2 regions of the Shewanella acanthi genome follow, and region 1 is predicted to be linked to the other one. Evidence: riboswitches for the same ligand, from Rfam matches in the RefSeq annotation. Region 1 holds a riboswitch; the other holds the start of a gene.
The links. A riboswitch is a leader RNA that binds a small molecule or an ion and turns the genes downstream of it on or off. The one in region 1 is predicted to bind cobalamin.

Region 1 (4,431 bases):
ATGCCTTCAGCCTTAGAAGGAGTCAAGATACCGCAATCAATCACTTCCAATTGCCAACCGAGCTGACGGCAAAACACATTGATGGCCGCGCCGCCATTGGCAAAGTTTTGCACCATTTGCGCAGTGACTTCACTCGGCGCAATTGAAATGCCTTCGCGGGCTATGCCATGGTCACCTGCGAAGACCAGCATGGTTGGAGCGTTAATCTTTAGGCATTCAGCTCCTTGAATACGGGCAATTTGCAGTGCAAGGGATTCAAGTTTGCCAAGTGAGCCCTGGGGTTTAGTTTTCAAATCGATTTTCTGCGCTATAACACCATCGTTAAGATGACTAACAGGCGTAATCTGAAATAACACTTCTACGTTAGACATTGCACAAACCTTATCAGATGGATACCCTGCGACGACGCAGGATCAGCAAAAAGAAAAAACTACCGATCGCGGCGGTAATAATGCCCACGGGTAATTCCTGATTGCCTAATAAACAGCGCGCCAGCACATCGACCCATACCATAAATAACCCGCCAATCAGTGCCGTTAACACTATCGGCTGACGGCCTGGGAATAACATCCGCACCGTATGGGGCACCATCAAACCCACAAAGCCAATACCACCGCAGGTAGCCACTAGTATGGCGGTGATGAGTGAGCACAGCAGTAACATATTGAGCCTAAGTTTAGGCACGTTCACCCCTAAGGTATGGGCGGTTTCATCCCCCGCCTGCAGGGCGAGGATCTGCCGTTTATAGGCCAGAATAACAACTAAACTGGTACCAATGACAAGTGCAGGTAATAACAGTAAAGACCAACTGGCCTTGGCAAAACTGCCCAGGCTCCAAAACAGCACCGAGGCAGTGGCCTGCGGGCTAGCAAAATACAGCAATAAACTGGTCAGAGCGCCAAACATAAAAGAGGTGGCAACGCCCGAGAGCAACATGCGTTCGACTTGACTGTTAAGCCCAAGACCAGAAAGTGCTAACACAATCAACACAGACAAACTGGCGCCAATAAAGGCGCCTAGCGGTAAACTAAACCACAGCAGTGTATGCACACCAAATGAGCCGCCGAGGGCGCCGCTGAACAATCCTTCACTGATACTGGTATCGAGATTGCCCAATGGAGAAAACAGGGTCAACATCACCACTGCGCCAAAGGATGCCCCCGAACTAATCCCAAACAGGTAAGGATCGGCCAAGGGATTACGAGTCACGGTTTGCAACACACTGCCAGCAAGTGACAGGCCTGCGCCAGCAACAAAGGCCAACAGAATACGCGGCAGACGCAGCTCAAACACGATTCTATCGAGCATTGAGCGGGTGACAGGCTGAATCTCGGATGAGAAAAGTTGATTGAATTTACTGATAAATACATGCAGCACATCCACAAAGCCTGAGCTTGCCGCACCAAAACTTGCCGCCGCAATCGGGGTAATAAGGGCAAAGACCACCAATCCCAAGATAAGCCACTGCTGGGCTCCCAAGGGGGTGAGAATCGGTGCAAGTAGTTGCCCCATGGCATATTTAAACGACTGTCTCATTGATTACCCCCGCAAACTTCCCTAGGGTTATTCCCAGATGACTCTGACCGCCGAGTGTTATCATCGCTATTTGTCACACCGTAGTAATAGTTAATTTGTGGATTTCCATGGTCTGGATGGGTCGTCACTCGCGCCTTAATGCCAAACACCTCATCAATACTGGCCTCGGTTAACACTTGTTTAGGCGCCCCCTTAGCCACGACTTCGCCCTTGTCTAACAGCAACAGGCTATCGCACAGGGCGCTGGCAAGATTTAAGTCATGGATAGAAGCAATGACGCTGATGCCAAGGCTGCGCACTAAGGTCAGAATTTGAATTTGATATCGCACATCTAAGTGGTTGGTGGGCTCATCTAAAATCAGCAATTTAGGCTGCTGCACTATAGCGCGGGCAATCAGTGCGCGCTGTTTTTCACCGCCCGATAAACGCTCGTATTGTTGATTGCTCTTATGGCTTAATCCCACTTTAGCCAGAGCCTGATTCACTCTGTCGGTATCGATGTGGGAATGACTCTCGAACATGCCCTTGTGCGGCGTGAGGCCCATGGCAACAATTTGCGCGGCGCTCATCTCGAAGTAATGGGGTGTATCTTGCTGCACCACAGCCACCTGACGGGCAAAAGTCTTAGGGGAAAATAGTCCAATATCCTGACCGAAAAGGCTGATACTCCCCTCCGTTGGTTGGATAAAACGGTACAGACAGCGTAGCAGGCTAGACTTTCCCGCACCGTTAGGACCTATCAAGCCGAGCATTTCACCCTGATTAAGGGTAAAACTCACCTGAGATAAAATAGCCTTGTCATCGTGACGCCAGCTTAATTGCTGCACATTGAGGGCGAGTGAGATTGGCGTTGGCTCAGACGAAGGCTTAACAGCCTCTGGCATACCGATAGATGGAGCAGGCTTCACTTAAGGCTTGCCCCCATAAAATAGACCGCCGCAACCTGCATCTTGCAGGCTAACAGCACAACTGGCGTTGATATCATCTTCTGCTCCCCCGAGTTACCCGCTCGAGAATTAAAGCTGCACGCAGCGATAACAGAATTAGGCAGGTCTCCTGACTCGAGGTGAAATTCACCCCTCACAGTTGCGGGCACAGTTCGGGCAGGCAGTTGAGCTTCCCGATTCCCTATTATGTTTGGGTTGATTTAACTTAAGCTGTGGCGCTCGCCATTTAGGTTAAATTCCCAACACCTAACTCTGCGATAGTTGTACGGTATAGTGGCGTTTTCACTATCCATTCAGCTATCTGGGGCTAGCATTATCCTATATCCTGCCGTTTAGGCAATGCTGTTTAAAACTTAAATTACAGTTAAATAATTCATCATCTCCTCAAGACTAAGTGCTAGATGCTAGGTTATAGGAGCTAGAGACTTGGTGCTAAGTAGAAGAAGTTGGCCACTCTAATTGCCAGTAACGCGTGCCATTTGCCTCTTGCAAGACTTCAATGGTCACCAGAGCACCATAGGGCAGCGATAATTGCCTATAGAATCCCGCCACCCTCACCGCACCTAAGGCGCGTGCCATTAAATGCCGAATCACACCGCCATGGGTAATCACCCAGATATGCTCGCTTTGCATTTGCGCTGCCAATTGAGATTCATTAGCTTGTTTTGATTGGGTTAATGCCATAAAGCTGTTTTCAAAAACATTATCTAAGATGCTATCGATAGCAGCATCGACACGCGCTTCAAATTGCGCCATGCTCTCGCCATTGGGCGGCGCTATCGCCCACGGATTTTGCCAATAGGCATCAAGCATGTCACCACATTCCTGATATAAGGCATCGAAGCTTTGGCCATCCCAGTCACCAAAATCCGCCTCCTTAAGTCCATCGACAAGGGAGAGTTTATCCTTAAATTGCTTAGCAAAATCGGCGCAGCGTCTTAGGGGCGAGCTATAGATTGCATGACAAGTATCAATAGCAAACTCGGAATGTTTGGCCACTGCCGCAGCCATCTGCTGCCAGCCGTTCTTAGTGAGCGACACATCGGTTCGCCCCCTTAAAATTGCCCCGCCCTCACATTCACCGTGGCGCAGCAGTAATAATCTCACTCGCTTCATCGACACTCCCCTGCTTCACTGACAATCAACGCTTACAACCACTTCTTTCTAGCAGCGCCCGCAATCGGGTACACTGCCATTGCAATTCGAATACTTAAAAACCGATGCGGTGCCATTACAGCCAAGCCCAAAGTCCCCTAGATGATCAACTTCACCTTAGACTTTGATTTAGCCTTGCCCTGATAAACCCATGTCGCGTATTATGGACGTCTATACGTTTAAATGTCCAAATGAGTTTAAACTGAATTGCCACTGCAAGCATCAGGCGATGTAGTGACAACATAAAACAAAAAGCTAATAAAATTAGCGATAAATATTAGAATCATCGAAGGCGAAAGTAGGTTGCACTCCACATAGGGTGGCGACTTTTAGACATAATCTAGCTGTAGTAAAGGTAATAATTTATGGCGATACCGAGAGCAAAAGCTGGCCAAATCCTGGCTGACATTCGTAATCAGCTTGAGCAACGTATTCTTATCCTAGACGGTGCCATGGGTACTATGATCCAAGGCTACAAGCTAGAGGAAGCGGATTATCGCGGCGAGCGCTTCAAGGATTGGCATACCGATGTGAAGGGCAATAACGATTTGTTAGTGCTCACTCAGCCGCAGATCATCAAGCAAATTCATATCGACTACCTCAATGCCGGTGCCGATATCATTGAAACCAATACCTTTAACGCCACCACTATCGCCATGGCCGACTACGATATGCAGTCCTTGTCCGCCGAGATTAACCGTGAAGGTGCCCGCCTTGCCCGCGAGGCCTGTGATGAAATCGAAAAAGCCACGGGCAAACCGCGCTACGTGGCCGGAGTGCTCGGGCCCACTAA
Region 2 (4,431 bases), 200 kb from region 1:
CAAAGGCGTGTGAGCAGTGGGCCGATACAGAGTGAACTATAGCACTAGCAATCACTTAGCCCATAAACACTATAGGGTTAAGTGATACAGAATTCATCCCCTAAAAAGCGATTTATGCGACAGTTTGAAGAGATTTTTTCAAGGGGATAAAAATTAGCCACTCAATGATGAGTGGCTAATCGATGGTGCAGATTTTAGAAGCGATAACCGAGTGTCAGACGCACATCGCGGCCACGGCCAGAGTAATAGCTGTCTCCCCAATCGCCACCAAAGTAACCTGAGCTAACATAGTCCTTATCCAGCAAGTTATCGACTCTCAAACTCGCCTGCCAAGCATCACGCTGATAATTAACGGCGGCATTTGCAAGCACATAACCACCGAGTTTTTGCCCCTCATTGGCATTATCACCCTCGATAAAACGCTCACCGGTATACACTGCCTCGGTAAACAGTTGGAAATGCTCAGCAAAATCAAGGCTCAAATAGCCACGACCAGAATGCTCCGCCACCCAAGAAAGCTTGTTGCCATCGTTAAGCCCAGCGGTAAATTCGGCATCCACATAGTGGTATTCGAGTCCGACTAACCAAGCGTTAGCAAGTTGCCAATCCCAATCCACACTCGCACCGTAACGGCGAGATGCATCGGCATTCACATTAGCCCCAAGGAACGTCCCCCCCGTGGGTGTATTGGCACTCGGATCGAAGACAATTTCATCCTTAAGATCCAATTGATACAAACTCAGCTTTAGGGTTTGGCTTTGACCAATCCAATCCCAACCCGCTTCATAGGATTCACCTGTCTGGGGTTTAAGTCCATAGACATCGCTTGGGGTATAGGCCTGTTCATCTACTTTGGCAAAGCGGAAATTTTGATCGTAACGAATATAGAATCGCTGCTCGGCGTTAGGACGATAGTTAAGGCCAAATTCTAGGGCGCTGGCATCTTCATCTAAATCGATACCATTAGGATAAGCCGCGCCATCGACAAGCTCATCACTCACTTCAGCGTAACGTCCGCCCACCACGTAATTGAGTGTTTGGCTAAGCGGCACTGTCGCCTGTAGATAGACACTTTGTAGCCGCTGTTCATTACTACGCGCCGAGCTGTGAAATTCCGCCTTGCCACGACTGATATCAAGGCCAGTCACCAGATTAAGCTCGCCCTGACGCGTGGTGTAATGACCTACGGCTTTTGGGCTAAACATCAGTAATGAACGGGTGTTACGGCTGTTTGTTCCCCAGTTTAGGGAAGTGACTAAGGTGTCGCTGTAATCCACATCGGCCTGCAGCGACCAATGTTGGTTGAGCTGATGCTGGTATGCCGAGCGCAGCGCCGTGGTCATCTGGTGCACGTACTCGCTGCTATTCCATGAAAAACGTGGGTCTTGCTTAAATTCATCCTCGGTTAAAGAACCTGGATTCTCACGGTCATCGTCGTAATAACTGCTCTCGACCATAAACATATCAGTTGCGGTTTTATATTGAATGCGGCCTAGGATAGAACCGGTTTCGTTAGCATTATGATCGCGGTAGTTATCGCCCTGATTGTAATTAGCGCTGAGATAGTAATGCCAGTTGTCATTAATTGCGCCAGAGATATCGCCGCGGCCTTCATAGGTATTAAAGCTGCCGCCCGATAACTGCACACTGCCAGCCGTATTTTCAGGGGACCTAGTGACAATATTAATCACCCCGCCCACCGCTTGGTCGCCGTAGAGCACGCCGGCGCTGCCGGATAATATTTCAATACGTTCGATAAGATTGAGTGGAATCGCATTCAGACTCGGGGCCGCAATATCGATATTATTCAGGCGGCGACCATCGAGTAAAATCAGCGTGTTATTCACCGCCGTACTGGCACTAAAACCGCGCATAGCATAGCTGGTGCCGACGTTGTTATCCGAAACTTGAATCCCGCTCTGGCCACGAAGCACTTCGGTAAGACTCGTCGCGCCGCTCATTTCAATGTCAGCCGAGTCGATGACATTCACATTGGCGGCAATGTTCAATGGCAGCGTGTCGGCGCGGCCAATAACGACTAAATGTTCGTCGATTTTTGAAGCTTCGAGCTCGTCGGCAAGGGCTTGGGGTGCACTTAATGCCAGAGTGGAAAGACTGCCAAGAAGCAGCGCGATTTTAGTTGGTTTGGTTCCCATTTTACCTTTAACTCCTGCAAGGAAAACGGGGCATTAACGCCACGATATTGAATTATCAGTCTCAATAAACTGATTTATCGCGTTTTGAGATCTGCCCACCGAAATCTCAAAAACACCTTTAGGGCCGGTCTCCGGACTTTGGCTATATCGACGCTTACGCTTCGATGCAAGACTCACCTTTTTTACATTCACATCGCAGCGCCGTCATTGGCACCACTCTGAAAGCGGCAGTCTCTCACCATTTACCGTTGCGGGGGCAGTGCCAGACTTTCACTGGCTTCCCGATTATCTTACGTCTTAACGTAAGCACCACAGAAGGTTGACGAACATAACACAGGCGCATACCAGAATTAGCTGCGAAAAAACCTGTGATTTGGCCTATATCATAGCACCAAAGTCGCGCATTATAGACGTCTATATGGATAAATGTCCACGAATGCAGACAAGTTAAGTGTTTTTGAGCCAAATTGGATAATGAAAACACTCAGTAAAAGATGAGCTAAACAATAATGCCCTATAAAAACTAACAAAAAAGCAGCTACTCAAGCTGCTTTTTTGTGGAGCCAAAGGTGGAGATCACCTGGCTATAGACTTATTCTTCGTCGAATTCGTCATCTTCATCGTCAAAATCGTCGCCATCGGTCGCAGCTTCTGCCGCCAATGCCGCTGCTAATTTTGCTTTAGCTTGCTTCTCGTCGCGACGCTTGTTGCGCTCGGCTAAAGTGCTAACAAACACTTGAAGCTCGGTTTGACCCCAAGCTTGTGCTTCTGCCTCGGTCGCAAAACCATCATGGCTCTTAGACACGACAGTTTTAGTCGATGTCATACGACGGGTGATTTCAGTCTTCCAACCGGTTTCAGTTTGGGTTACGCGAAAATCGTACTTTTTACCCTTGCTCATTCTGCTCTATTTCCTAAATGATGCTTACCACGTTTGTCTTATCAAGCGGTACAAGCGCTCATCATAAAACAAAAGGAGCGCAGTTTACTTGATTTCGGCGAAGAAAGAGAGATTGCGAGAAAAAATTCCTCGCAAAATCGGCTCTGCTACAAGTTTATGCCAACTGAAGACTTTGTCCTGAATTAAATTGGGTTATTTGTAATGAATGCCATATCGCACATAAAGTGGCATAGGACCTAACGAAATAAGCTAAACAAAGAAATGACTTAGATAAAATGGGCAATAAAAATGCCTGCCAAGCGCGGTACACTCAGGCAGGCATTTACGCAACTTCATTAATCCCTTGGGATTACTTAAACAGGTGCTGAATGTTCTTCAGATCGCCTTTGCCCTCGGCAATTTCCTCAGGCGTCAAACCAGTCACTTCGTGTGGGAACACCAACCAATCCTCAGAGGCATGGATATAGTAATCGGGTTTTAACGGCACCGCAGTGTTCTTTGGCTTGTAATATGGGCAAGCGATACGGATATCATGTGGCATGTTTAAGCGCATCAGCTGGCTTAATTTTTCTTTCAATGCATGGATGCTACGTCCCGAATCGAACACGTCGTCGACGATCAGCAAGCTGTCACTGGCGTTAGCATTTTCAATGATATAGTGCAGACCGTGCACTTTGATTTCTTTGCTTTGCTTGTCGGTACCTATGCCGTAATAGGAAGAAGTACGTACTGCGATATGGTCGGTTTCGACTTTCTTGAAGTCGAAGAATTCTTGAACCGCGATACCGATTGGAGCGCCGCCACGCCAAATACCTACGATGAATTGTGGACGAAAGCCACTTTCATAAACCTGCGAAGCCAATAAAAATGAATCTTCGAGCAGTTGTTGCGCGGTAATAAAATACTTTTCTGACATGACACCGTCCCCATCTTATTTAGTTATGTTAGGCAGTAAAGCGATGCTTTGACCTAGTAAGGTATGTTCGGCGTCCAAAACACGAGAACAGCATTCCCCTAACAAAGTCCTAACAGGCGCAGGAGTGAGGTAGCCGCCGAATTTTGGGAGCGCATTCTATACCAAAAAAAAGCTGCTTGCTGCAGTAATAGCGCAATTCTTCAGTTCTTTGTTCAGAATATTTTGCATATTTAGGACGAAACTAACAAAAAGGCCACCTTAGGTGGCCTGATGGCACATTCCAGTATAGAACTTTCGGCGAAACGGTACACAGTGTTTGGTAAAAGGCTTACGCCATTTCAAGCTTAGGCGCCGTTGGAATGCGAGTGAAACGTTGCCAACTGCCAGAGCGCCAGCGACGCACCATAATCAGTCCTCGTATCCATTCATCGGCAGCCACGGCAAGCCAGGCAGCCAAT

Region 2: linked by a shared signal. The riboswitch ahead of K0H61_RS14615 (TonB-dependent receptor) and the one ahead of K0H61_RS13860 (ABC transporter ATP-binding protein) in region 1 are both predicted to bind cobalamin.

Annotation. Positions count from the first base shown of each region.
Region 1 is NZ_CP080413.1:3,208,442-3,212,872, forward strand. Features, by position in the region: gene cobT (nicotinate-nucleotide--dimethylbenzimidazole phosphoribosyltransferase) at 1-371, opposite strand, end outside; gene K0H61_RS13855 (FecCD family ABC transporter permease) at 385-1,536, opposite strand; gene K0H61_RS13860 (ABC transporter ATP-binding protein) at 1,533-2,420, opposite strand; cobalamin riboswitch at 2,566-2,748, opposite strand; gene K0H61_RS13865 (histidine phosphatase family protein) at 2,916-3,599, opposite strand; gene metH (methionine synthase) at 4,004-4,431, shown strand, end outside.
Region 2 is NZ_CP080413.1:3,410,623-3,415,053, forward strand. Features, by position in the region: gene K0H61_RS14615 (TonB-dependent receptor) at 195-2,156, opposite strand; cobalamin riboswitch at 2,262-2,485, opposite strand; gene K0H61_RS14620 (DUF3622 domain-containing protein) at 2,749-3,057, opposite strand; gene K0H61_RS14625 (phosphoribosyltransferase) at 3,407-3,973, opposite strand; gene K0H61_RS14630 (MATE family efflux transporter) at 4,302-4,431, opposite strand, start outside.